4 regions of the Lysinibacillus sp. JNUCC 51 genome follow, and region 2 is predicted to be linked to each of the others. Evidence: a T-box and tRNA genes for the amino acid it is inferred to sense, from the RefSeq annotation. Region 2 holds a T-box; the other regions hold tRNA genes.
The links. A T-box is a leader RNA that pairs with one kind of tRNA and senses whether it is charged. The one in region 2 lies ahead of alaS (alanine--tRNA ligase), so its partner is inferred to be a tRNA-Ala.
Positions count from the first base shown of each region.

Region 1: it has a tRNA-Ala gene. The T-box ahead of alaS (alanine--tRNA ligase) is inferred to sense a tRNA for this amino acid. The anticodon was not compared.
Region 3: it has a tRNA-Ala gene. The T-box ahead of alaS (alanine--tRNA ligase) is inferred to sense a tRNA for this amino acid. The anticodon was not compared.
Region 4: it has a tRNA-Ala gene. The T-box ahead of alaS (alanine--tRNA ligase) is inferred to sense a tRNA for this amino acid. The anticodon was not compared.

Region 1 is NZ_CP065545.1:2,178,965-2,185,764, forward strand. Features, by position in the region: gene JNUCC51_RS10440 (CynX/NimT family MFS transporter) at 1-163, shown strand, start outside; gene JNUCC51_RS10445 (nitric oxide synthase oxygenase) at 277-1,323, opposite strand; tRNA gene JNUCC51_RS10450 (tRNA-Glu) at 1,839-1,910, opposite strand; tRNA gene JNUCC51_RS10455 (tRNA-Asn) at 1,912-1,988, opposite strand; tRNA gene JNUCC51_RS10460 (tRNA-Ile) at 1,993-2,069, opposite strand; tRNA gene JNUCC51_RS10465 (tRNA-Gly) at 2,079-2,152, opposite strand; tRNA gene JNUCC51_RS10470 (tRNA-Phe) at 2,156-2,231, opposite strand; tRNA gene JNUCC51_RS10475 (tRNA-Ser) at 2,238-2,330, opposite strand; tRNA gene JNUCC51_RS10480 (tRNA-Ala) at 2,345-2,420, opposite strand; tRNA gene JNUCC51_RS10485 (tRNA-Pro) at 2,436-2,512, opposite strand; tRNA gene JNUCC51_RS10490 (tRNA-Arg) at 2,529-2,605, opposite strand; tRNA gene JNUCC51_RS10495 (tRNA-Lys) at 2,621-2,693, opposite strand; tRNA gene JNUCC51_RS10500 (tRNA-Gln) at 2,709-2,783, opposite strand; tRNA gene JNUCC51_RS10505 (tRNA-His) at 2,793-2,868, opposite strand; tRNA gene JNUCC51_RS10510 (tRNA-Trp) at 2,916-2,989, opposite strand; tRNA gene JNUCC51_RS10515 (tRNA-Tyr) at 2,994-3,077, opposite strand; tRNA gene JNUCC51_RS10520 (tRNA-Thr) at 3,084-3,159, opposite strand; tRNA gene JNUCC51_RS10525 (tRNA-Asp) at 3,169-3,244, opposite strand; tRNA gene JNUCC51_RS10530 (tRNA-Val) at 3,249-3,324, opposite strand; rRNA gene rrf (5S ribosomal RNA) at 3,335-3,450, opposite strand; rRNA gene JNUCC51_RS10540 (23S ribosomal RNA) at 3,637-6,564, opposite strand; rRNA gene JNUCC51_RS10545 (16S ribosomal RNA) at 6,746-6,800, opposite strand, start outside.
Region 2 is NZ_CP065545.1:3,940,001-3,946,800, reverse strand. Features, by position in the region: gene alaS (alanine--tRNA ligase) at 180-2,840, opposite strand; T-box leader at 2,951-3,165, opposite strand; gene JNUCC51_RS18970 (magnesium transporter CorA family protein) at 3,236-4,201, opposite strand; M-box (ykoK) riboswitch at 4,488-4,653, opposite strand; gene hpaB (4-hydroxyphenylacetate 3-monooxygenase, oxygenase component) at 4,753-6,189, opposite strand; gene JNUCC51_RS18960 (hypothetical protein) at 6,534-6,722, shown strand.
Region 3 is NZ_CP065545.1:3,516,183-3,522,982, reverse strand. Features, by position in the region: gene nadC (carboxylating nicotinate-nucleotide diphosphorylase) at 1-668, shown strand, start outside; gene nadA (quinolinate synthase NadA) at 655-1,758, shown strand; tRNA gene JNUCC51_RS17000 (tRNA-Glu) at 1,938-2,009, opposite strand; tRNA gene JNUCC51_RS16995 (tRNA-Ser) at 2,012-2,102, opposite strand; tRNA gene JNUCC51_RS16990 (tRNA-Asn) at 2,113-2,189, opposite strand; tRNA gene JNUCC51_RS16985 (tRNA-Ile) at 2,194-2,270, opposite strand; tRNA gene JNUCC51_RS16980 (tRNA-Gly) at 2,277-2,350, opposite strand; tRNA gene JNUCC51_RS16975 (tRNA-Phe) at 2,354-2,429, opposite strand; tRNA gene JNUCC51_RS16970 (tRNA-Asp) at 2,445-2,520, opposite strand; tRNA gene JNUCC51_RS16965 (tRNA-Met) at 2,525-2,599, opposite strand; tRNA gene JNUCC51_RS16960 (tRNA-Ser) at 2,649-2,741, opposite strand; tRNA gene JNUCC51_RS16955 (tRNA-Ile) at 2,757-2,833, opposite strand; tRNA gene JNUCC51_RS16950 (tRNA-Met) at 2,841-2,914, opposite strand; tRNA gene JNUCC51_RS16945 (tRNA-Ala) at 2,941-3,016, opposite strand; tRNA gene JNUCC51_RS16940 (tRNA-Pro) at 3,023-3,099, opposite strand; tRNA gene JNUCC51_RS16935 (tRNA-Arg) at 3,113-3,189, opposite strand; tRNA gene JNUCC51_RS16930 (tRNA-Leu) at 3,209-3,297, opposite strand; tRNA gene JNUCC51_RS16925 (tRNA-Gly) at 3,303-3,377, opposite strand; tRNA gene JNUCC51_RS16920 (tRNA-Leu) at 3,426-3,510, opposite strand; tRNA gene JNUCC51_RS16915 (tRNA-Lys) at 3,531-3,606, opposite strand; tRNA gene JNUCC51_RS16910 (tRNA-Thr) at 3,612-3,687, opposite strand; tRNA gene JNUCC51_RS16905 (tRNA-Val) at 3,691-3,766, opposite strand; rRNA gene rrf (5S ribosomal RNA) at 3,777-3,892, opposite strand; rRNA gene JNUCC51_RS16895 (23S ribosomal RNA) at 4,010-6,800, opposite strand, start outside.
Region 4 is NZ_CP065545.1:3,524,358-3,531,157, forward strand. Features, by position in the region: gene nadB (L-aspartate oxidase) at 1-361, opposite strand, end outside; gene JNUCC51_RS17020 (cysteine desulfurase family protein) at 453-1,532, shown strand; rRNA gene rrf (5S ribosomal RNA) at 2,053-2,168, shown strand; tRNA gene JNUCC51_RS17030 (tRNA-Val) at 2,179-2,254, shown strand; tRNA gene JNUCC51_RS17035 (tRNA-Thr) at 2,258-2,333, shown strand; tRNA gene JNUCC51_RS17040 (tRNA-Lys) at 2,339-2,414, shown strand; tRNA gene JNUCC51_RS17045 (tRNA-Leu) at 2,435-2,519, shown strand; tRNA gene JNUCC51_RS17050 (tRNA-Gly) at 2,568-2,642, shown strand; tRNA gene JNUCC51_RS17055 (tRNA-Leu) at 2,648-2,736, shown strand; tRNA gene JNUCC51_RS17060 (tRNA-Arg) at 2,756-2,832, shown strand; tRNA gene JNUCC51_RS17065 (tRNA-Pro) at 2,846-2,922, shown strand; tRNA gene JNUCC51_RS17070 (tRNA-Ala) at 2,929-3,004, shown strand; tRNA gene JNUCC51_RS17075 (tRNA-Met) at 3,031-3,104, shown strand; tRNA gene JNUCC51_RS17080 (tRNA-Ile) at 3,112-3,188, shown strand; tRNA gene JNUCC51_RS17085 (tRNA-Ser) at 3,204-3,296, shown strand; tRNA gene JNUCC51_RS17090 (tRNA-Met) at 3,346-3,420, shown strand; tRNA gene JNUCC51_RS17095 (tRNA-Asp) at 3,425-3,500, shown strand; tRNA gene JNUCC51_RS17100 (tRNA-Phe) at 3,515-3,590, shown strand; tRNA gene JNUCC51_RS17105 (tRNA-Gly) at 3,594-3,667, shown strand; tRNA gene JNUCC51_RS17110 (tRNA-Ile) at 3,669-3,745, shown strand; tRNA gene JNUCC51_RS17115 (tRNA-Asn) at 3,750-3,826, shown strand; tRNA gene JNUCC51_RS17120 (tRNA-Ser) at 3,833-3,923, shown strand; tRNA gene JNUCC51_RS17125 (tRNA-Glu) at 3,926-3,997, shown strand; gene JNUCC51_RS17130 (NAD(P)H-binding protein) at 4,070-4,708, opposite strand; gene JNUCC51_RS17135 (diaminopropionate ammonia-lyase) at 4,872-6,083, shown strand; gene JNUCC51_RS17140 (MerR family transcriptional regulator) at 6,479-6,800, shown strand, end outside.

The sequences.
Region 1 (6,800 bases), 1.8 Mb from region 2:
ACAATCATTAGGATATTTATTAGCCGCAATCGGTCCAATTTTATTTGGATATTTACATGATTTATTTGGTGGCTGGAATATAGCAGGTTGGTTATTTGTTATCGTAGTATTGATACTTTTCTTATGTTCATTTAGGGCTTCTAAAAATGAATATGTGAATTAAATAAGGTGGCTCATGAGCTTCTTTAAGCGGATGTCTTTTGTACCGAAAGCGTAGCGACAGGTACAGATGTTTGAACACCCGCTGAAAGAAGTTAAAGTGGGCTGCCTTTTTCTCTAATAAGGTGGTTTCTGATAAAAATAATTCGGTGTATTGTAAATATTAACATAGGGCTTATGGAAAATATGAGTCGTAGCTGGTGAAAGAGGTGGAATCAACCACGTCCAATTGCCTGTAACCTTACGATCCGCCGCTGCTTCAGTTTCCTCAAACAATTTAAATTGCTGTGCAGCTGTATGATGATCTACAATGCTCACACCGTCTTCTTTAAAAGAATGTAGTACGGCAATATTCAGCTCGACTAATGCACGATCACGCCATAAAGAAGCCTGTTTAGTTGTATCGAGATTGAAAATTTCTGCTATAGCGGGCAGCATATTATAACGTTCATGATCTGCTAAATTACGTGCCCCGATTTCTGTACCCATATACCAACCATTGAATGGGGCAGCCTCAAAATCAATACCTGCCATTTGGAAACGCATACTCGATATAATCGGCACTGCATACCATTTTAATCCTAGCTTCTCTACTTGAGATGATTCTGGATGACGAATCGGTACCTGTAGTACATACTCGTCAGGAATCCTAAACAATTGCGGCTCCCTTCCGTCCATTTGTACAACAAGTGGAAGGACATCAAATGCCGTTCCCTCTCCTTGCCAACCAAGTGACTCACATAATTTTGTAAACTCAACAGAATGCAAATCACCAATGATTCCAGATTCAGTTTCATAGCCAGCATAACGGATTAGCTGATGATTCCATATACGAACACGCCCTGGTGCAAAAACCGTTATTGTTGGACGAATTTTTCCACCATTTGTTGCATACTTAATATGTTCAAGCAAAGCTTTGAAGATACCCTCTTCATTGGAAATATCGCGGGCATCTACAACATGCAGTGATTGCCAAAACAATCGACCAATACACTTATTACTATTACGCCAGGCCACTCGTGCACCAAAGATTAATTCTTCCGTTGTCGGTATATATTCGCCTGCAGTTTTAATTTGCTGTGACTTATTTTCTAGCCATGTTTTCGACTCATTTTGTTCTACTTGATAAAGTTCTAAAAAACGCTGTACTTCCTGTAAATTCATATCGAATTCCTCCATCTACCCTCATATTAGAGGAATGGAACTATAATCACCACGAAAAAATCTGCCAGAAAACATACATATTTTATATATGAAATACTTTGTTCAATATTTCATACCACCTCTTCATTTTATGAATTATGCCTCGGTATAATTGCCGCTGTCGTGCAAATAAACAATGCGTCAGGATTCGTCTTTATGCTTAAGCCTTCACTAAAATTATTTATTAAAAGGGTTCCCATCTTGAGTAGACATTATAAAAATCAGGAGAAATTACAGAGGAAAATTTTTTAAGTAGAGATATGCTATTATAACGTTTATTATAACGTTTTATTATGCCGAAGTAGGTAATACACGAGACGCATTAGGCCCCATTTTGCACTCCCTTTGCAGTATTTAGGAGTAGAAGTTATTATTTGTGCTTTAGAAATAAAATTTCCTTAACGCATGATGAACTTTGTTTGTCAGTATAGTTCGCATAAAAAAAAGCATGTCGCACTAATGTGCAACATGCTTGATGACCCGTACGGGATTCGAACCCGTGTTACCGCCGTGAAAGGGCGGTGTCTTAACCACTTGACCAACGGGCCGTGGCTCCGAAGGCAGGACTCGAACCTGCGACAACCTGATTAACAGTCAGGTGCTACTACCAACTGAGCTACTTCGGAATAATGGTGGGCCTAAATGGACTCGAACCATCGACCTCACGCTTATCAGGCGTGCGCTCTAACCAGCTGAGCTATAGGCCCATTATTTTTTGGAGCGGGTGATGAGAATCGAACTCACGACATCAGCTTGGAAGGCTGAGGTTTTACCATTAAACTACACCCGCAGATGGTGGGTCAGGACGGAATCGAACCGCCGACACTTAGAGCTTCAATCTAATGCTCTACCAACTGAGCTACTGACCCGGAAAATGGAGGAGGTAGAGGGATTCGAACCCCCGCGCGGTGTTACCCGCCTGTCGGTTTTCAAGACCGATCCCTTCAGCCAGACTTGGGTATACCTCCGGAAATTATATAAATGGTGGAGCCTAGCGGGATCGAACCGCTGACCTCCTGCGTGCAAGGCAGGCGCTCTCCCAGCTGAGCTAAGGCCCCAATAATTAAGAAAGATGGTCGGAATGACAGGATTCGAACCTACGACCCCTTGGTCCCAAACCAAGTGCTCTACCAAGCTGAGCTACATTCCGATATTATAGGCTTTTTTGGCGCGCCCGACAGGAGTCGAACCCATAACCTTCTGATCCGTAGTCAGACGCTCTATCCAATTGAGCTACGGGCGCATTTATAAAAACTGATGAGCCATGAAGGACTCGAACCTTCGACCCTCTGATTAAAAGTCAGATGCTCTACCAACTGAGCTAATGGCTCAAACTAAGAAATGAATGGCTGGGGTACTAGGATTCGAACCTAGGCATGACGGAATCAAAATCCGTTGCCTTACCGCTTGGCTATACCCCAATAATTAAATGGGGCGACTGATGGGAATCGAACCCACGAATGCCGGAACCACAATCCGGTGCGTTAACCACTTCGCCACAATCGCCACTATATGTAATCATAGCAGTGTTTGATAACGAGTACCTCGAAACCTGGCAGGGGCAGTAGGAATCGAACCCACACCAAAGGTTTTGGAGACCTCTATTCTACCGTTGAACTATGCCCCTAAAATGGTGGAGGGGGACGGATTCGAACCGCCGAACCCTAAGGAGCGGATTTACAGTCCGCCGCGTTTAGCCTCTTCGCTACCCCTCCAAGGGATGGTGCCGGCGATAGGAGTCGAACCCACGACCTACTGATTACAAGTCAGTTGCTCTACCAACTGAGCTACACCGGCAAAAAAAAATGGCGGTCCCGACCGGGATCGAACCGGCGATCTCCTGCGTGACAGGCAGGCATGTTAACCGCTACACCACGGGACCATTATGGTGGAGGATGACGGGCTCGAACCGCCGACCCCCTGCTTGTAAGGCAGGTGCTCTCCCAGCTGAGCTAATCCTCCTGGGTATAATGCCTAGCGACGTCCTACTCTCACAGGGGGAAGCCCCCAACTACCATCGGCGCTAAAGAGCTTAACTTCCGTGTTCGGTATGGGAACGGGTGTGACCTCTTTGCCATCATCACTAGACTATTGTCGGCTTCCAATATACATCGTATTTCTTCGTCAGCTTCTGTCGTTCAGTCAGTCACGTACTTAAGTACGCTCCTTCCTTCTCTCCATCGCTTCCTCGAACTACTCGTATCTTGAAACCCTTGGTTGAAAGAATTATTCTTTCAAAACTGGATAAACGGTGCATTGATTGTTTCAAACATTTTGGTTAAGTCCTCGATCGATTAGTATTCGTCAGCTCCATGTGTCACCACACTTCCACCTCGAACCTATCTACCTCATCGTCTTTGAGGGATCTTACTTACTTGCGTAATGGGAAATCTCATCTTGAGGGGGGCTTCATGCTTAGATGCTTTCAGCACTTATCCCGTCCACACATAGCTACCCAGCGATGCCTTTGGCAAGACAACTGGTACACCAGCGGTGTGTCCATCCCGGTCCTCTCGTACTAAGGACAGCTCCTCTCAAATTTCCTACGCCCACGACGGATAGGGACCGAACTGTCTCACGACGTTCTGAACCCAGCTCGCGTACCGCTTTAATGGGCGAACAGCCCAACCCTTGGGACCGACTACAGCCCCAGGATGCGATGAGCCGACATCGAGGTGCCAAACCTCCCCGTCGATGTGGACTCTTGGGGGAGATAAGCCTGTTATCCCCGGGGTAGCTTTTATCCGTTGAGCGATGGCCCTTCCATGCGGAACCACCGGATCACTAAGCCCGTCTTTCGACCCTGCTCGACTTGTAGGTCTCGCAGTCAAGCTCCCTTGTGCCTTTACACTCTACGAATGATTTCCAACCATTCTGAGGGAACCTTTGGGCGCCTCCGTTACCTTTTAGGAGGCGACCGCCCCAGTCAAACTGTCCGCCTGACACTGTCTCCTGCCCCGCTAAGGGGCATGGGTTAGAATTTCAATACAACCAGGGTAGTATCCCACCGACGCCTCCTTCGAAGCTGGCGCTCCGAGATCTCTGGCTCCTACCTATCCTGTACAAGTTGTACCAAAATTCAATATCAGGCTACAGTAAAGCTCCACGGGGTCTTTCCGTCCTGTCGCGGGTAACCTGCATCTTCACAGGTACTATAATTTCACCGAGTCTCTCGTTGAGACAGTGCCCAGATCGTTACGCCTTTCGTGCGGGTCGGAACTTACCCGACAAGGAATTTCGCTACCTTAGGACCGTTATAGTTACGGCCGCCGTTTACTGGGGCTTCAATTCGCAGCTTCGCTTGCGCTAACCACTCCTCTTAACCTTCCAGCACCGGGCAGGCGTCAGCCCCTATACGTCACCTTACGGTTTTGCAGAGACCTGTGTTTTTGCTAAACAGTCGCCTGGGCCTATTCACTGCGGCTCTCATGCGCTTGCACGCTCAAGAGCACCCCTTCTCCCGAAGTTACGGGGTCATTTTGCCGAGTTCCTTAACGAGAGTTCTCTCGCACACCTTAGGATTCTCTCCTCGACTACCTGTGTCGGTTTGCGGTACGGGCACCTCTCACCTCGATAGAGGCTTTTCTTGGCAGTGTGAAATCAGGAACTTCGTCCATACGGACTCGCCATCACAGCTCAACGTTACAGTGTGCGGATTTGCCTACACACACGCCTTACTGCTTGGACGCGCATATCCAACAGCGCGCTTACCCTATCCTACTGCGTCCCCCCATTTCTCAAACGGTGAGGAGGTGGTACAGGAATATCAACCTGTTGTCCATCGCCTACGCCTATCGGCCTCGGCTTAGGTCCCGACTAACCCTGAGCGGACGAGCCTTCCTCAGGAAACCTTAGTCATACGGTGGACGGGATTCTCACCCGTCTTTCGCTACTCATACCGGCATTCTCACTTCTAAGCGCTCCACCAGTCCTTCCGATCTGACTTCAACGCACTTAGAACGCTCTCCTACCACTGACATCGTAGATGTCAATCCACAGCTTCGGTGAATCGTTTAGCCCCGATACATTTTCGGCGCAGCGTCACTCGACCAGTGAGCTATTACGCACTCTTTAAATGATGGCTGCTTCTAAGCCAACATCCTGGTTGTCTGTGCAACGCCACATCCTTTTCCACTTAACGATTACTTTGGGACCTTAGCTGGTGGTCTGGGCTGTTTCCCTTTTGACTACGGATCTTATCACTCGCAGTCTGACTCCCGTGTATAAATATCTGGCATTCGGAGTTTGTCTGAATTCGGTAAACCGGGATGGCCCCCTAGTCCAAACAGTGCTCTACCTCCAGTATTCTCATCACGAGGCTAGCCCTAAAGCTATTTCGGAGAGAACCAGCTATCTCCAAGTTCGATTGGAATTTCTCCGCTACCCACACCTCATCCCCGCACTTTTCAACGTGCGTGGGTTCGGGCCTCCAGTAAGTGTTACCTCACCTTCACCCTGGACATGGGTAGATCACCTGGTTTCGGGTCTACGACCACGTACTATTTCGCCCTATTCAGACTCGCTTTCGCTGCGGCTCCGCCTTCTAAAGCTTAACCTCGCACGTAATCGTAACTCGCCGGTTCATTCTACAAAAGGCACGCTATCACCCATTAACGGGCTCTAACTACTTGTAGGCACACGGTTTCAGGATCTCTTTCACTCCCCTCCCGGGGTGCTTTTCACCTTTCCCTCACGGTACTGGTTCACTATCGGTCACTAGGTAGTATTTAGCCTTGGGAGATGGTCCTCCCGGATTCCGACGGAATTTCACGTGTTCCGCCGTACTCAGGATCCACTCAGGAGAGAACGAACTTTCGACTACAGGGCTTTTACCTGCTCTGGCGGACCTTTCCAAGTCGCTTCATCTAACTCGCTCTTTTGTAACTCCGTATAGAGTGTCCTACAACCCCAAGAGGCAAGCCTCTTGGTTTGGGCTCTTCCCGTTTCGCTCGCCGCTACTCAGGGAATCGATTTTTCTTTCTCTTCCTCCAGGTACTTAGATGTTTCAGTTCCCTGGGTCTGCCTTCAAGACGCTATGTATTCACGTCAAGATACTACGCGATTAAACGTAGTGGGTTCCCCCATTCGGAAATCTCCGGATCAAAGCTCACTTACAGCTCCCCGAAGCATATCGGTGTTAGTGCCGTCCTTCATCGGCTCCTAGTGCCAAGGCATTCGCCGTGCGCCCTTAATAACTTAACCAAGTTATTAAGCCTATAAAAAAACTTAAAAAATAAATGTGTTTGTTACAATTTCAATGTCGTTTTATCCAGTTTTCAAAGAACACGTTTTGAAGTATTTCATTCGTAAGAATGAACCTTCAAAACTGAACGCAAAACGTAATCTTACAAACCCTAGGTTTGTATTCCGAAAATATCCTTAGAAAGGAGGTGATCCAGCCGCACCTTCCGATACGGCTACCTTGTTACGACTTCACC
Region 2 (6,800 bases):
ATCAATTATGCCTCGGCATAATTGCGTCCGGAATCGGCTTTGTGTTTAGGCCTGCACGATGCAGGTCAGTTAGCCGTTATCGCATGGATGCGATGATCTTAGGCTAACATCCCCTAAGAACTCCTTTTCCGATTCCGTGACATCCGCCGGAGGCTTTAACTTCTTTTCGCTGAAAGAAGTTAAATGGATTTAACATAATCATACACAGAAAGTAGTGCTTCATCAAGTTTTGATGCATCTTTTGCACCTGCCATCGCCATATCTGGACGACCGCCACCTTTACCACCACATGCTTCTGCTACCATTTTCACAATATTTCCTGCGTGGTAATTGCCTCCAACTAATTCTTTTGTTACACCAGCACATAGCATAACCTTTTCACCATCGACAGCACCAAGAACGATGACAGCTTTAGGCATTTTTGCTTTCAAGTCATCCATCATTTGACGCAGTTGGTTATTGTCCTTCGCCTCAACTTTAGTAGATAAAACAGTTACCTCGCCAAATGTTTGCGCTGCGTCCACAATTGCACCTGCTTGTGCATTCGCGATTTTTTGTGATAGCGCCTCATTTTCACGTTGTAACTCTTTGTAGTCAGCTTGTAATGCATGTACTTTTGTCACAATATCTTTTGGATTTGCTTTTAATAATGCTGCAGCTTCGTTTAATAAAGCTTCTTCCTCTTTTACTGCTTCATAAGCAACTTTACCTGTCACAGCCTCGATACGACGTGTACCTGCACCGATACCACCTTCTGAAACAATTTTGAAGAAGCCGATTTCAGAAGAACGTTTTACGTGAATACCACCGCATAGCTCAATAGAGTAGTCACCAATTGAAACAACGCGAACGATATCGCCATATTTCTCACCGAATAGCGCCATTGCTCCCATAGCTTTCGCTTCATCAATGCCTTTTTCTTCAATAACGACCTCTATATCATCCCACACTTTTTCATTTACAATACGTTCAATTTGTTGTAATTCCTCTTTTGTCACTTGTCCAAAGTGAGAGAAGTCAAAGCGTAAGCGATCAGGTCCTACATATGATCCAGCTTGGCTAACATGGTCGCCAAGTACATCTTTTAATGCACGTTGCATAATATGTGTTGCTGTATGGTTTTTAATAATTAAATTACGTTCTTCACGGTTAACTACTGCTTTCACTGCATCTTCAACTTGCATTTCACCAGATTCAACAAGTACAGTATGAAGCGGCTGACCATTTGGAGCTTTTTGTACATCTTTTACAATGGCAGTAAAGCTATCATTAGAAATAACACCGCTATCCGCAATTTGACCACCCATTTCAGCATAGAATGGTGTTTTAGCTAAAATAACTAGTGCTTCTTGCCCTTCAGCCGCCACTTTTGACACTTGCCCGTTGACAATTATCGCTGCAATTTCTGTTTCTGTAGTTAAAGTATCATAGCCTACAAATTCACTTGCAACCGTCAAGTTTGCTAGCACTTCGTTTTGTACTTGCATAGAATCCACATCTTGACGAGCTGCACGTGCGCGTTCACGTTGTTCTTCCATCGCTGCTTCAAAGCCTTCATGATCTACTTTCATGCCTACTTCTTCCGCATACTCTTCTGTTAATTCGATTGGGAAACCGTAAGTATCATATAAACGGAATGCATCTGCACCTGGAATATAGTCATGACCAGCTGCTTTTTGAGCTTCTACTACTTCGTTAAAGATAGCAAGACCACCGTCTAATGTTTCATGGAAGCGAATTTCTTCATTTTTAATAACACGTTGGATAAACTCGCATTTTTCCGTTACTTCTGGGTAGAAATCATTCATAATTTCACCCACAGTTGGAACTAATTCAAACATAAATGGCTTTTCAATGCCGATTTGTTTTGCATAGCGTACTGCACGACGTAGTAAACGACGCAATACATAACCACGACCTTCATTTGAAGGAAGAGCACCGTCACCAATGGCAAACGCCACTGTACGGATATGGTCAGCGATAACTTTAAATGGTGTGTTGATATCTTCTTCTGAACCGAAGATTTCACTTAGAGCTACTTCACCTGGACGTTTGTATTTGCGATTTGCTAACTGCTCGATTTTTTCAATAATAGGCATGAATAAATCAGTATCAAAGTTCGTAGGAACATTTTGAACAACTGATACAATACGCTCTAGACCCATACCAGTATCAATATTTTGCTTTGGAAGTGGTGTATACGTACCATCAGGATTATGGTTGAATTGAGAGAACACTAAGTTCCAAATTTCAAGATAGCGTTCATTTTCACCACCTGGATACATTTCCGGATCATTTTCATCTGAACCGTATTCTTCCCCACGGTCATAGAAAATTTCTGAGTTAGGACCAGATGGACCTTCACCGATATCCCAGAAGTTCCCCTCAAGTCGGATTAAACGCTCTTCAGGAATACCAATTTCGTTATGCCAAACGTCATACGCTTCTTGATCTTCAGGATGGATTGTAATAGATAAAAGCTCTGGATCAAAGCCCATCCATTTTTTATCTGTTAAGAATTCCCAAGCATAATGAATAGCTTCTTTTTTAAAGTAATCTCCAATTGAGAAGTTACCTAGCATTTCAAAAAATGTATGGTGTCGAGCCGTTTTACCTACATTTTCAATATCATTTGTACGAATTGATTTTTGAGCATTTGTAATACGTGGATTTTCAGGAATAATACGACCATCGAAATATGGTTTAAGTGTTGCTACACCTGAGTTAATCCAAAGTAATGATGGGTCATTGATTGGCACTAGTGGTGCTGATGGCTCATGATGATGACCTTTTTCTTTAAAGAATTCTAAATACATGCGGCGAATTTCTACTGCTTTCATATGAAAAGTTCCTCCCAATATGTTTTGTAAAATACGAAATGAGTCCGCAAATCAATATTTCTTCGGCGTTAACTTTCGCGCAGATAGACATAAAAAAGCCCTCATCCCCAAAAAGGGACGAGGACTTGTGATTTGTCTCGCGGTACCACCCTAGTTGTAAGTAAAAGTATACTTACCTCTTTAGCACTTGTAACGTAAGTGAACGGCAGGGATTAACTGCACTCTGGAGTAGCTTTCGGTATTTGCTATTGTGAGGATTTTTTCAGCCAAGAAATCCCTTTCTTTTACACGCACAAATACGTACTTTTTCCATCATCGTTTTTTACAATTTTCTAACGAGAATTATAAAAAAAATATTTTCTTCTGTCAATTGGCACTATAATTGCTAATCATAACTAAGCAATCATTTTTTTAAAATATGCCCACATTCCCCAAGTAAAAACGACTAGGAAAACACTAATTGTTATTGTCGCTATTGGAGAATCTTGATATGGCAACGGAACATTCATGCCGAAAAAGCTTGTGATTACTGATAAAGGTAACATAATAGTTGAAATGACTGTTAATAAATTGAGCTTTTCTATCGATTTACCACTTATAATAGAAAAATACGTATCTAAGGTACTGTTTACTAAATCTCTATAAGTTTCTGTAGATTCTACAATTCGTTCTAAATGATCATTTAAATCTTTATAGAAAGGTATATTTTCCTCACGAATTTCAAATTTCCATTGACCATTACTATTTGAAAAAATTCTTTTTTGCGGCATAATTGTTTGTCGAATCAAAATAATAGTTCGTTTTAGTGCAAGGAATTCTTCCGTAACTTCTTTTGGTTCATAAACATATATTTCTTCTTCAAGTTCATCAATTCGTGCTCTAATTCGCTCTAAAACCGGGAAGTATTCATCTGTTATTCCATCGATAATAGTATGCAATAGAAAATCGGTACCCTTATCTAAATATTTTGTACTGTTTAAGCACACATTCTCGATGTGACCTAGCCATTTAAGTTTTTGTTTATGAACCGTTACAACATAGTTAGGACCCATAAAAATGTTTAATTCTACTGTTGTTATTTCATTGCTACTTTTTTCGTTATAAATTGGTGCATGGAAAACGAAAAATTTGTACTCGCCGTAATTATCCATTTTAGGACGTGAGCCTTCATGAAGACAATCCTCAACTGCTAATGGATGGAAACCAAATATTTCAGCTATATCATTCAATTCATTGTAGTTGTAAGCATATAAATCAACCCATAACAAGTCCTCATTATGAAGGTCATGATTAAATTTTTTAATATCGAAATCATGTTGTACTGCGCTATTTCCTTTTTTAAAATAATGGATTTTAATCATTGTTCCTCACCTCATGTTTTATTATTTAAGGAAAACAAACAGGTGACGTTATTGATTTTAATTTAGCTTGTTTTAAAAGCATTTCTCATCAATACCCATTTGTCTTTGGCGATAAGAAATCGACATTCCTTAATTCTTCACTACTACTTAACTTTTTCGTACTCGGTTCAGGGCTACTATCCATTTCTCATCACCTTCCTTAAATAACAAAAACACGCCTCCGACGAATGAAGGCGTGTTGAATACACATATCAAAGAAAAGCATAGTTTCAAAAACTACTCTGCTTTCTTCCTTCAAACGTTGAGTTTTAGCACTATACGGCATAGGATTTATACCAGCTACGTTAAAAAACACCTTATTTCGATGATTTCTGTTGACCCATTGGCGTCTCTCGACATTTTTGGGCAGTAGCGTATCTCCAGCATAGGAGCCTCACCTAACGAAGGGACTGTTATTTTGTTAATTTCATTGTTCTTGTAAATCATAATGTAAAGTAAAATAACTGTCAAACAAAAATTAAAAATATAGAAAATAGATATTCTCTAAAAAATTAATTATTATCTTTCAAAAAGTTTTCTACACGATTAACTAATTCTTCCCTATCATAACTACTATAAAGCGCACTGGCTAAACGAACTGAGTCTCCAAAGAAAAAGCGCTCATACAGTGTTTGTCTTGTACCAAAGGTGCTCATCGTTAAATCCCAAGCAAGGCGGAATTTTTTGACGCGCTCCTTTCCACCATCTTGAAAAGACTGTAAATAATGCTCAAGGTCGCCCTCATCCGCAGTAAATGCTTTTTCACTTGGAATGGACATTAATCCGCTTGCGCCAAGTAGCTGGATAATTTCTGTAAAGGTCGGATACACTTTAGGGAACATCTGAATAGCTACTTGTACCGTTGGAAGGTCAGGTCTTATAAAACCAAAATCATCTCTTTTTGCTTCTACTTCGGATTTTATCAGTAAGGCCTTCATCGTTTCTAATGTCACGATAATATCCACAACCTTTTGCTGCACATGTTGATATTCGCCGATATTGATCGTATTTACAATTGACTGTACTATACCTAAGACAAATTCTGATTTGACAATTTGACGTGTAAGGACTTGATGTAGACCATATGTTTGAAAACCACTTACGTTCAAAAAGCTATTGGCAACTTCCACATTCTCATAATAAAAGACGCGTTCCCACGGTACTACAACATTATCAAACACAACGATTGCATCCATTTCCTCGTAACGACTACTTAATGGATAATCGAAAACCGATTCCCCTCCGACAAATGATTGTCTACATAAAAACTTTAAACCTTTTGTATTACTTGGTATTGAGAAAGCAAAGCCTTTCCCTTCATCAAAACCATTTGTTGATATAACAAGGAGTTCGTCTGTAATTCCTCCCTGTGTCGCTAGTAATCTTGCACCTTTAATTACTAACCCCTCGCTCGTTTTATCTACAATTTTAGCAGCAATTGTAACTTCTTCATCTTCAAAATAAAATTTTTTACGGTTTACTTGTGGCTCGATAAATGTATGTGTCATAGTTAAATCGTTCTCACGAGCATACTCGTAATATTTTAACAAATGCTGTGGGAAACAATTTGGTTTATCTTTCAAATATTCTGCTACCGATGCTAGAGCCATTAATGTCGTATTCATGTAATCTGGACTTCTTCCCATAAGGCCATTATTGGATAATGCCCACTCTCGTATTGCATTACGTCTTTTCACGAGATCTTCGATTGTCACCGCTTGAAGGAAAGACATGCCTACACGATCATTACTCGTTGGCGAAACATATGTCATCTTTTCAAGTAATGCCTCTTCATTTTGTAAATCAAAAAGTTTTGCCTGACTCTGCATTACTCCCTTAAATGCTGGATGCTCCGACACCTTCCCTGTGACGACTTTCCCATCAATCGAAATATAAGTTTTTAGAGCGTCAATACGGTCTATATATTGCTGTCCTGTAATTACTGGCATGCAGTCACCCCTAAACGTTACAAATGTTTTTATACTTTTTCAGTATATGAAATTTCCTAATATTAGGTTCCACCTCAGCAAACTGTATTATATCAAAACCTCAAAAGCTCCGAACTGTACTAATTTATAAACACAGTTAAAAATCCACTTTATCGTATGACTTTTCAGTTATTTTAGATAAAAACGGTTTCAATTAGCACTATTATAACGAGTTCAATTTTGTGACACATTCACAAAAAAGTCCTCATCGACTAGTACAGAATTGCTAGATTTTATAGATATCCAGGTGTAAGATAGCTTCGTAACTAAATCAAATACATCTTTTTTATTAAAGGAGAATATATATGAACAAACAAATCATTTCGTACGTGGCGGAAATGGAAGCTGCTTTAATGAATAAAATGGAGGATCATAATGAAGAGAATCTTTTATTTACGATTGCTTCAAAAATGATAGCCAGAGAAAAAGATCAATTCAAAAATGTATGCCAAGCATATGAAGTAGTTAAACATCATCTAGTTGGAATTCACTAAATCAATTTTGCCTTTGTCGCTTTGCTTTCGATAGAGATAAACAATGCGGCCGGAATCCACCGGAGGCTTTAGGCCAAC
Region 3 (6,800 bases), 420 kb from region 2:
ATATTATCCTTTATAGAAAAGATGGTGAAAAAGTTAATGCTGGTGAAATTCTTGCTGTTATCCAAGGACCACTTCAAAAGTTATTAATGGGTGAGCGTGTAATTTTGAATCTTATCCAGCGCATGTCCGCTATTGCCACAGCTACAAATTTAGCGGTACGAGAAACAGCAGGTACTAATGCGAAAATATGCGATACACGTAAAACAATGCCTGGAATGCGTATGTTAGATAAATATGCTGTTAGAATCGGAGGCGCCTATAACCATCGCAACGGTTTATACGGTGCGATAATGCTAAAGGATAATCATATTGCTTTTGCGGGTAGTATTACTAAGGCTGTACAGGCGGCCCGCGAGAAAATCGGTCACACCATTAAAATCGAAGTCGAAATCGAAACAAAAGCCCAATTAGATGAAGCAATTGCAGCCGGTGCAGATATCATTATGTTTGATAATCGTAGCCCTGAAGAAATAAGTGAATGGCTTCCAGCAGTTCCCTCACATATTGCTACAGAAGCTTCAGGCGGCATTTCGCTTCATAACTTAAATAGTTATGCTGAAACAGGTATTCAATGGATTTCACTCGGAGCACTAACACATTCAGTAAAAGCCTTTGACATAAGTGCACTTGTACAACCGAAAGGAGCTAATTCCATTGTCCATCACTAGTTTATTACAACAAACGTCACTACTACCCGAGCATTATCGTGCATTAACTAAAAATGACATGGAATCTCGCATTCTAGCTATAAAAAAGAAATTAGGTAGTAAGCTCTTCATCCCTGGACATCACTATCAAAAAGATGAAGTGATTCAATTTGCAGATGTAACAGGGGATTCCTTACAGCTTGCTCAATTATCAGCAGCTAACAAGGAAGCTGAACATATAGTATTTTGTGGCGTTCACTTTATGGCAGAAACAGCTGATATGCTTACAACTGAACAGCAGCATGTTTACTTACCCGATATGCGTGCAGGCTGTTCAATGGCAGATATGGCAGACATTTATCAAACAGAACAAGCATGGCTAATTTTACAGAAACTCTTTGGCGATAGCATTCTCCCTCTAACATATGTCAATTCTACTGCTGCCATTAAAGCATTTACCGGTCGTCATGGCGGAGCCTGCGTAACATCGTCCAATGCAAAAGAAATGGTTAAATGGGCATTTACGCAAAAACCACGTATTTTCTTTTTACCAGATCAACATTTAGGAAGAAATACTGCGTACGATTTAGGAATACCGCTTGAAAATATGGCAGTTTGGAATCCTCATACAAATACGCTTGAGACAGATCAGTCTCCAGAAAATATTCAAGTCATCTTATGGAAGGGACACTGCTCAGTACACGAAGGTTTTACAGTTCAGCATACGGAGCTTATACGTCAAGTTCATCCAAATATGCGTATCATTGTTCATCCTGAATGTAATCGTGAAGTTGTTGCTGCTGCAGATGATGCAGGTTCTACAAAATACATTATCGATACGATTAGTAAAGCACAGAGTGGTTCAGCATGGGCAATCGGTACTGAAATGAATCTTGTTAACCGGATTATCAAGCAGCACCCCGATAAGCAGATTATCTCTTTAAATGAGAATTTCTGTCCTTGTCTTACAATGAATCGAATTGACCTTCCCCATTTACTTTGGTCCTTAGAAAGTATAGAAAAGGGACAGCCCCATAATCGTATTCAAGTAGATGCTCACACAGCTGAAGAAGCACGTAGCTCACTTGAAAGGATGCTATTAAGGGCTTAAATGACAAAACGTCTACTCATTTCTGGTAGACGTTTTGTTTATTACTTGAGTCTTCAAACGTGAACATGTTTGGATGTTCACTATCAATTATGTCTCGGCATAATTGAAATGAAATCTCAAAAACTATTCTTATACAAAAAAATGCAGTAGATGTAAATTACATCTACTGCATTTCAGTATGACCCGTACGGGATTCGAACCCGTGTTACCGCCGTGAAAGGGCGGTGTCTTAACCACTTGACCAACGGGCCAATGGCGGAGAAGGAGGGATTTGAACCCTCGCGCCGGTTACCCGACCTACACCCTTAGCAGGGGCGCCTCTTCAGCCTCTTGAGTACTTCCCCACAAAAAAAATGGCTCCGAAGGCAGGACTCGAACCTGCGACAACCTGATTAACAGTCAGGTGCTACTACCAACTGAGCTACTTCGGAATAGTGGTGGGCCTAAATGGACTCGAACCATCGACCTCACGCTTATCAGGCGTGCGCTCTAACCAGCTGAGCTATAGGCCCTTAGATTGGAGCGGGTGATGAGAATCGAACTCACGACATCAGCTTGGAAGGCTGAGGTTTTACCATTAAACTACACCCGCATATGGTGGGTCAGGACGGAATCGAACCGCCGACACTTAGAGCTTCAATCTAATGCTCTACCAACTGAGCTACTGACCCATATTTTTAAAAAAATGGCGGTCCCGACCGGGATCGAACCGGCGATCTCCTGCGTGACAGGCAGGCATGTTAACCGCTACACCACGGGACCATTTTGGTTGCGGGGGCCGGATTTGAACCAACGACCTTCGGGTTATGAGCCCGACGAGCTACCACTGCTCCACCCCGCGTTAATAATATATTCTTTTCGAGTTTTTCAAGCACCATTTAAATATAAACTGGAGGAGGTAGAGGGATTCGAACCCCCGCGCGGTGTTACCCGCCTGTCGGTTTTCAAGACCGATCCCTTCAGCCAGACTTGGGTATACCTCCGTAATATTATATAAATGGTGGACCTTGCAGGACTCGAACCTGCGACCGGACGGTTATGAGCCGTCTGCTCTAACCAACTGAGCTAAAGGTCCTTTAAGATGGCGGCAGAGGGGATCGAACCCCCGACCTTACGGGTATGAACCGTACGCTCTAGCCAGCTGAGCTACGCCGCCAGGATCTTTATACTGGTTATCTTTTATGGTGGAGCCTAGCGGGATCGAACCGCTGACCTCCTGCGTGCAAGGCAGGCGCTCTCCCAGCTGAGCTAAGGCCCCATAAAATGGTCGGAATGACAGGATTCGAACCTACGACCCCTTGGTCCCAAACCAAGTGCTCTACCAAGCTGAGCTACATTCCGATAAATATTAATTTGGCGCGCCCGACAGGAGTCGAACCCATAACCTTCTGATCCGTAGTCAGACGCTCTATCCAATTGAGCTACGGGCGCTAATTATTAAAACAAAAAATGGTGCCGAGGGCCGGAATCGAACCGGCACGGTAGTCACCTACCGCAGGATTTTAAGTCCTGTGCGTCTGCCAGTTCCGCCACCCCGGCACATTTGGAGCGGAAGACGAGGTTCGAACTCGCGACCCCCACCTTGGCAAGGTGGTGTTCTACCACTGAACTACTTCCGCATGTGCATAAGATTTATTTATCCTGGCAATTATGAAATTTCAAAAATATGGTGCGGGTGAAGGGAGTCGAACCCCCACGCCTTGCGGCGCTAGATCCTAAGTCTAGTGCGTCTGCCAATTCCGCCACACCCGCATGTTTTGTTGGCAATAAAATGGTGAGCCATGAAGGACTCGAACCTTCGACCCTCTGATTAAAAGTCAGATGCTCTACCAACTGAGCTAATGGCTCTAAAATGGTGCCGGCGATAGGAGTCGAACCCACGACCTACTGATTACAAGTCAGTTGCTCTACCAACTGAGCTACACCGGCAAATGGTGGAGGATGACGGGCTCGAACCGCCGACCCCCTGCTTGTAAGGCAGGTGCTCTCCCAGCTGAGCTAATCCTCCTGGGTATTATGCCTAGCGACGTCCTACTCTCGCAGGGGGAAGCCCCCAACTACCATCGGCGCTAAAGAGCTTAACTTCCGTGTTCGGTATGGGAACGGGTGTGACCTCTTTGCCATCATCACTAGACTATTTCAAAGACAAGATTTATTATAACTCATTTTCGTTATAATTGCAAGCTTTTTTCAAAAAAACTTTTCTTATTCTTTCAAAACTGGATAAACGTGCATTGAATTTTCAAACATTTTGGTTAAGTCCTCGATCGATTAGTATTCGTCAGCTCCATGTGTCACCACACTTCCACCTCGAACCTATCTACCTCATCGTCTTTGAGGGATCTTACTTACTTGCGTAATGGGAAATCTCATCTTGAGGGGGGCTTCATGCTTAGATGCTTTCAGCACTTATCCCGTCCACACATAGCTACCCAGCGATGCCTTTGGCAAGACAACTGGTACACCAGCGGTGTGTCCATCCCGGTCCTCTCGTACTAAGGACAGCTCCTCTCAAATTTCCTACGCCCACGACGGATAGGGACCGAACTGTCTCACGACGTTCTGAACCCAGCTCGCGTACCGCTTTAATGGGCGAACAGCCCAACCCTTGGGACCGACTACAGCCCCAGGATGCGATGAGCCGACATCGAGGTGCCAAACCTCCCCGTCGATGTGGACTCTTGGGGGAGATAAGCCTGTTATCCCCGGGGTAGCTTTTATCCGTTGAGCGATGGCCCTTCCATGCGGAACCACCGGATCACTAAGCCCGTCTTTCGACCCTGCTCGACTTGTAGGTCTCGCAGTCAAGCTCCCTTGTGCCTTTACACTCTACGAATGATTTCCAACCATTCTGAGGGAACCTTTGGGCGCCTCCGTTACCTTTTAGGAGGCGACCGCCCCAGTCAAACTGTCCGCCTGACACTGTCTCCTGCCCCGCTAAGGGGCATGGGTTAGAATTTCAATACAACCAGGGTAGTATCCCACCGACGCCTCCTTCGAAGCTGGCGCTCCGAGATCTCTGGCTCCTACCTATCCTGTACAAGTTGTACCAAAATTCAATATCAGGCTACAGTAAAGCTCCACGGGGTCTTTCCGTCCTGTCGCGGGTAACCTGCATCTTCACAGGTACTATAATTTCACCGAGTCTCTCGTTGAGACAGTGCCCAGATCGTTACGCCTTTCGTGCGGGTCGGAACTTACCCGACAAGGAATTTCGCTACCTTAGGACCGTTATAGTTACGGCCGCCGTTTACTGGGGCTTCAATTCGCAGCTTCGCTTGCGCTAACCACTCCTCTTAACCTTCCAGCACCGGGCAGGCGTCAGCCCCTATACGTCACCTTACGGTTTTGCAGAGACCTGTGTTTTTGCTAAACAGTCGCCTGGGCCTATTCACTGCGGCTCTCATGCGCTTGCACGCTCAAGAGCACCCCTTCTCCCGAAGTTACGGGGTCATTTTGCCGAGTTCCTTAACGAGAGTTCTCTCGCACACCTTAGGATTCTCTCCTCGACTACCTGTGTCGGTTTGCGGTACGGGCACCTCTCACCTCGATAGAGGCTTTTCTTGGCAGTGTGAAATCAGGAACTTCGTCCATACGGACTCGCCATCACAGCTCAACGTTACAGTGTGCGGATTTGCCTACACACACGCCTTACTGCTTGGACGCGCATATCCAACAGCGCGCTTACCCTATCCTACTGCGTCCCCCCATTTCTCAAACGGTGAGGAGGTGGTACAGGAATATCAACCTGTTGTCCATCGCCTACGCCTATCGGCCTCGGCTTAGGTCCCGACTAACCCTGAGCGGACGAGCCTTCCTCAGGAAACCTTAGTCATACGGTGGACGGGATTCTCACCCGTCTTTCGCTACTCATACCGGCATTCTCACTTCTAAGCGCTCCACCAGTCCTTCCGATCTGACTTCAACGCACTTAGAACGCTCTCCTACCACTGACATCGTAGATGTCAATCCACAGCTTCGGTGAATCGTTTAGCCCCGATACATTTTCGGCGCAGCGTCACTCGACCAGTGAGCTATTACGCACTCTTTAAATGATGGCTGCTTCTAAGCCAACATCCTGGTTGTCTGTGCAACGCCACATCCTTTTCCACTTAACGATTACTTTGGGACCTTAGCTGGTGGTCTGGGCTGTTTCCCTTTTGACTACGGATCTTATCACTCGCAGTCTGACTCCCGTGTATAAATATCTGGCATTCGGAGTTTGTCTGAATTCGGTAAACCGGGATGGCCCCCTAGTCCAAACAGTGCTCTACCTCCAGTATTCTCATCACGAGGCTAGCCCTAAAGCTATTTCGGAGAGAACCAGCTATCTCCAAGTTCGATTGGAATTTCTCCGCTACCCACACCTCATCCCCGCACTTTTCAACGTGCGTGGGTTCGGGCCTCCAGTAAGTGTTACCTCACCTTCACCCTGGACATGGGTAGATCACCTGGTTTCGGGTCTACGACCACGTACTATTTCGCCCTATTCAGACTCGCTTTCGCTGCGGCTCCGCCTTCTAAAGCTTAACCTTGCACGTAATCGTAACTCGCCGGTTCATTCTACAAAAGGCACGCTATCACCCATTAACGGGCTCTAACTACTTGTAGGCACACGGTTTCAGGATCTCTTTCACTCCCCTCCCGGGGTGCTTTTCACCTTTCCCTCACGGTACTGGTTCACTATCGGTCACTAGGTAGTATTTAGCCTTGGGAGATGGTCCTCCCGGATTCCGACGGAATTTCACGTGTTCCGCCGTACTCAGGATCCACTCAGGAGAGAACGAACTTTCGACTACAGGGCTTTTACCTGCTCTGGCGGACCTTTCCAAGTCGCTTCATCTAACTCGCTCTTTTGTAACTCCGTATAGAGTGTCCTACAACCCCAAGAGGCAAGCCTCTTGGTTTGGGCTCTTCCCGTTTCGCTCGCCGCTACTCAGGGAATCGATTTTTCTTTCTCTTCCTCCAGGTACTTAGATGTTTCAGTTCCCTGGGTCTGCCTTCAAGACGCTATGTATTCACGTCAAGATACTACGCGATTA
Region 4 (6,800 bases), 420 kb from region 2:
TACGGTGATGACTATGTGCACCCTCTAAGCCTAGAGCTGGGGACCCATCAACTTGTCGATCGATAGGGAAGCCCCCATTTAATAGATCACGCATTATTTCTGTGCCGCTTTCTATTAGTACTTCAACATTCCTTCTTTCATGATGATTTTCACCAGCAGCCAACGTATCAGCAATGTGAAACTTTGGATGGTCTTCTTGACCTGTAACGGCAGCAATACCACCTTGAGCACGATAAGAACTACTCATTTTAATTGAACATTTTGTAACTATCTGAACTTGAAAATGTCCTTCGAGTAGTCGAGCAGTTTGAAGTGCAGCAACACCGGTACCGATAATAAGTACATCTGTCATTACATCCATACATATACCTTCTTTACAGTTGTCTTGACACATATCTTTACATAAAATAAAAGAGAAAACAAGACCTGATGAACTAGAAGGGGAGAATAAGATGATTTATTTGGATTACGCTGCAACCTCTCCAATGACTCCAAAAGCTCTTAAAGCATATTGCAAGGTAGCAGGGCAGTATTATGGAAATAGTGCAAGCTTACATGATCTAGGAGGGCAAGCACATTATTTTGTTGAACAGGCAAGAGCTGTTGTAGCAAAATCTCTTGGAGTAAACAGTGATGGTGTAATTTTTACCGGAAGCGGAACTGAGGGTAATTTAATTTCGATTTTGTCGTTAGCTTTAGCTGCAGATAAAGGTAAGCATATTATTTCATCACAAGCTGAACACACATCCGTACATGCTGCTTTAAATACACTTGAAAAAATGGGTTTTGAGGTCACGAAGTTACCTTTACAACAAGATGGTTGTATTAATGTAGAACACTTACGAGAAGCAATACAAGAAGATACGGTTTTAATCACTCTCCAACATGTAAATTCAGAGATAGGTTCTATTCAACCTATTGAAGAAATAGCCGAGATTGCAAAACAATCAAATGTTCTTTTTCATGTCGATTGTGTACAGTCCTTCTGTAAACTTTCGTTAAAACAGAAAGTAGATGCTATTACTGTTTCAGCTCATAAAATAGGTGGGCCAAAAGGATGTGGAGCTATCTATATTAATCCTAAGCTCCGTGTTCCTGCATTAGCACCAGGTGTCACGCATGAGCGTGGGCTAAGGGGGGGAACGCTAGATACCCCAGCTATTGTCGCTTTTGCTACGGCGATTGAAGATTATCAATATGAGCTTCAGCATTATGAAGCATTACGTCAATACTTTCAGAAAAGTTTACCGGAGACGTGTAGAATAATTGAGTGTAAGGGGCAATTACCTAATATTTGTGGTGTATTGATGAAAAGGGTAGAGGGGCAATACGTTTTGTTAAAATTAAATGAAGCGGGGATATGTATTTCTACAGGAAGTGCCTGTGATATTCATAGTGAATCTGGTACGAAGGCGATTTTATCAATGGGATATTCTATAGAAGCGGCGCGTCAATTTTTTAGAATATCTTTTGGTCCAGCAACAACATTTAAAGAAATTGATCGATTACAAAAGGCTCTTACCGTAATTTAGTGTTTCTCAGATTAAAATAGTAAAGGATAAGAAGAAAATAAGAATCTATAATAAAATAATATTGAAATTATAAATTAACGGGCATATTCATAATCTATAAAAAGATATTTTGTATCCATTATTCAAGCTGATTGGAGCGAATGGCTACTCGAGTACTTCTATAGAAGAGTAAAGATTTTTGCGTGAAAAGTGACAATGCTTAAATATTTGCTAGAGGAAGGAGTTAGCTTGAGGCGAAAATCAGCATCTTTTTATGAATAAAATAGCAAATCAATCTATCTGATAAATTAATTGTTTTCTTTTAATTGAACAATTGCTATAATAAATAGCAGAGTGATAATTTCTCTTTCATAACAAAAAATATCTTCTTAAAGTAATTATTTCTTTTTTTTATAAAAAAGTGTTGCACAATGTGAGAAAACGTTATACAATAATTCTTGTCTTGAAGGACAGGTAATAAACTTCAAAACGAAATACATAAGAGTTTCAAGATACAACGTATATTGAAAGCTGTTAATAGTCTAGTGATGATGGCAAAGAGGTCACACCCGTTCCCATATCGAACACGGAAGTTAAGCTCTTTAGCGCCGATGGTAGTTGGGGGCTTCCCCCTGCGAGAGTAGGACGTCGCTAGGCATAATACCCAGGAGGATTAGCTCAGCTGGGAGAGCACCTGCCTTACAAGCAGGGGGTCGGCGGTTCGAGCCCGTCATCCTCCACCATTTGCCGGTGTAGCTCAGTTGGTAGAGCAACTGACTTGTAATCAGTAGGTCGTGGGTTCGACTCCTATCGCCGGCACCATTTTAGAGCCATTAGCTCAGTTGGTAGAGCATCTGACTTTTAATCAGAGGGTCGAAGGTTCGAGTCCTTCATGGCTCACCATTTTATTGCCAACAAAATATGCGGGTGTGGCGGAATTGGCAGACGCACTAGACTTAGGATCTAGCGCCGCAAGGCGTGGGGGTTCGACTCCCTTCACCCGCACCATATTTTTGAAATTTCATAATTGCCAGGATAAATAAATCTTATGCACATGCGGAAGTAGTTCAGTGGTAGAACACCACCTTGCCAAGGTGGGGGTCGCGAGTTCGAACCTCGTCTTCCGCTCCAAATGTGCCGGGGTGGCGGAACTGGCAGACGCACAGGACTTAAAATCCTGCGGTAGGTGACTACCGTGCCGGTTCGATTCCGGCCCTCGGCACCATTTTTTGTTTTAATAATTAGCGCCCGTAGCTCAATTGGATAGAGCGTCTGACTACGGATCAGAAGGTTATGGGTTCGACTCCTGTCGGGCGCGCCAAATTAATATTTATCGGAATGTAGCTCAGCTTGGTAGAGCACTTGGTTTGGGACCAAGGGGTCGTAGGTTCGAATCCTGTCATTCCGACCATTTTATGGGGCCTTAGCTCAGCTGGGAGAGCGCCTGCCTTGCACGCAGGAGGTCAGCGGTTCGATCCCGCTAGGCTCCACCATAAAAGATAACCAGTATAAAGATCCTGGCGGCGTAGCTCAGCTGGCTAGAGCGTACGGTTCATACCCGTAAGGTCGGGGGTTCGATCCCCTCTGCCGCCATCTTAAAGGACCTTTAGCTCAGTTGGTTAGAGCAGACGGCTCATAACCGTCCGGTCGCAGGTTCGAGTCCTGCAAGGTCCACCATTTATATAATGTTACGGAGGTATACCCAAGTCTGGCTGAAGGGATCGGTCTTGAAAACCGACAGGCGGGTAACACCGCGCGGGGGTTCGAATCCCTCTACCTCCTCCAGTTTATATTTAAATGGTGCTTGAAAAACTCGAAAAGAATATATTATTAACGCGGGGTGGAGCAGTGGTAGCTCGTCGGGCTCATAACCCGAAGGTCGTTGGTTCAAATCCGGCCCCCGCAACCAAAATGGTCCCGTGGTGTAGCGGTTAACATGCCTGCCTGTCACGCAGGAGATCGCCGGTTCGATCCCGGTCGGGACCGCCATTTTTTAAAAATATGGGTCAGTAGCTCAGTTGGTAGAGCATTAGATTGAAGCTCTAAGTGTCGGCGGTTCGATTCCGTCCTGACCCACCATATGCGGGTGTAGTTTAATGGTAAAACCTCAGCCTTCCAAGCTGATGTCGTGGGTTCGATTCCCATCACCCGCTCCAAGGGCCTATAGCTCAGCTGGTTAGAGCGCACGCCTGATAAGCGTGAGGTCGATGGTTCGAGTCCATTTAGGCCCACCATTATTCCGAAGTAGCTCAGTTGGTAGTAGCACCTGACTGTTAATCAGGTTGTCGCAGGTTCGAGTCCTGCCTTCGGAGCCATTTTTTGGGGAAGTACTCAAGAGGCTGAAGAGGCGCCCCTGCTAAGGGTGTAGGTCGGGTAACCGGCGCGAGGGTTCAAATCCCTCCTTCTCCGCCATCGGCCCGTTGGTCAAGTGGTTAAGACACCGCCCTTTCACGGCGGTAACACGGGTTCGAATCCCGTACGGGTCATACTAAAATGCAGTAGATGTAAACTACATCTACTGCATTTTTTTGTATAAGAATAGCTTTACGACTATTACATTAATGAGAGATAAACGGTGCTTTGTGCACGTACTTTGTATTTTCTATATGATCAATGATAAAAGTGGCTATATCTTGATTAGTTATTTTGGTACCAGGCATATCTGTAAGGTTTTCCTTTATCTGATTGGATGTTAAGCTATCTTTTACAAACGGCAATCTAATTAATGTCCATTTGATCTGCTTATTATTTAATAAAATTTCCCATTCCAATTTTTTATCTTGCATCATTTTCGAAAGAAAAACTTCAAAAATCTTTGCTCCAAAACGATTCATCATGCTTTTTTTGTCCTCTTTAATCGTTAGAGAACCACCTGAAACACCTATATAACGATTAATGTTTAACTCTTTCATCACTTTAAAAATATTAGTAGTAACTTTGCTATAAATGGGCTCCTCATTAGGTGGTTGACCAAATGTATTAATAACAACTTGACAATCTTTAAGAAGTTCTCGGATGTTTTCTATGTCCTGTACTTGCCCTTTCACTATTTCAATTGCATTATTTTTATGCAGTAACTTTTCAGGATTTCTAACAAGCATCCGAACAGGATATCCTTTTTGTATTGCGTGAGTTGCTATATGCTTTCCTACTTTCCCTGTTCCTCCAATTATCGCGATTTTATAAGGTCTATCCATTATATACCTCCATTTGAATATACTAGTATATATACGAAAAATCTCATCAATAAGATTCAAATTTATTTCTTTTACTAAAATTTGTAATATAGACGAGTGTAGTATTTTGTTTTGTGATTCTATACGCTAAGATGAAACTAGAACATTTGCTAGGGGGATATGGATGGGAAAATTATTGTGGACTAAAAACTATCAATATTTGTTACAGAAGAACGTGGAACAAGTAGCACCTTTTCTATGTAATTTTTCACCAGGACAAGTAAATCGTGTTGGTAGATTTCAACGTACATACGAGAAATTTGAAAGCACACCATTACGTAGTTTAAATGCTTTTGCATCGCTAGTTGGGGTACAAAGTATTTACGTAAAAGATGAATCTTATCGATTTAACTTAAATGCTTTTAAAGTATTAGGTGGTGTTTATGCAATTGGGCAGTACGTTGCCAAAAAGTTAGGTAGGAATATTGATGAGCTATCGTTTGAGCAGCTTAAATCATTAGAAGTAAAAGAGCAGCTAGGGGATTTAACGTTTATTTCAACGACAGACGGCAATCATGGTCGTGGAGTGGCTTGGGCTGCTAGAGAGCTTGGTTTGACAGCTCGCATTTATATGCCTGCTGGTAGTGCAGAGGAGCGCCTTCAAAATATTAAAAATGAAGGTGCATATGCTGAAATAACGACAATGAATTATGATGATACAGTTCGTTATACTTCACAGCTAGCAACAGAAAATGACTGGGTCGTTATTCAGGATACGATGTGGGAAGGCTATGAGGAAATTCCGTTATGGATTATGCAAGGCTATACAACACTAATAAAAGAAGCCGTTGAGCAGGTGGTAAAAGCACCTACGCATGTATTTTTACAAGCTGGGGTTGGATCTTTTGCAGGTGCAGTTGTAGCTTTCCTACAACAATATTATGAGCAGGAGATTACATTTGTCTTAGTTGAGCCTTTTGCAGCGAATTGCTATTATGAAAGCTTTAAGGCAGGTGCCGAGCAGTTTGTGACGGTTGGTGGAGAGATGCAAACAATTATGGCTGGTCTTGCTTGTGGTGAGCCGAACCCACTCGCTTGGGACCTGTTAAAGACATATACGAAGGTAAGTATTTGCTGTGATGATGAAGTTGCTGCAACAGGTATGCGCATTCTTGGCAATCCACTAGAAACAGATGCACGAATTATTGCCGGAGAATCAGGAGCTGCCCCAGTTGGCTGTTTTTATGAATTGATGATGAATGAGCAATATACAGAACTGAAGGATTCATTACAATTAGATGAAAATTCTCGAGTATTGTTTATTAACACTGAAGGTGACACTGATGTAGATAATTACAGAAATATTGTGTGGCATGGCAAGTATGCAAAAGTCTAACTGCTTTCAGCAAAGGATTTTGTAGTGAAAGCAAAGCATCAGCTATAGAGTCTCCCTCCTCTATAGGGGGAAAGTTGAACGCGGTATTAAATCACTTTTCAACGGGTGTCAAAAATTCTCTGAAAGAAGTTATAGCCTCCGGACGCAATTATGCCGAGGTATAATTGATTTTTAAGAAAAAAGCAAACTAGTGACAATAAAATGTTCTAGTTTGCTTTTTTCGTTCGCATGTATTACATAAATTGATTGGAGTGAAGACTGGACGCCACAGGCAAGCGCACAGTCGGAACAGCAATCAACTCAATGTTATAGTAAAGAGCCAATTTTTTTTTAATTTTTTTCTTGACCTTAACGTTGCGTAAACATTTACAGTAGCATTAGTGGAGGTGAAAAATGTGGAATATACAATTCAAGAGCTTGCTCAATTATCCGGAGTTAGCACAAGAACACTGCGTTATTACGATGAAATTGGATTACTGAAGCCAGCAAGAACGAATGAGGTGGGCTATCGATTTTACGGACAATTTGAAGTTGATATGCTCCAGCAAATTTTATTTTATAGAGCATTAGATATGAAGCTAGCAACAATTAAAGAAATTATTCAAGCGCCTGATTTTCAACATACAGAGGCGCTCAAAACTCATCGCACTGCTTTACTGAAACGTAAGGAGCAGCTAGAAAAGATATTACAAACAGTGGAAAAAACCATTCAATCTA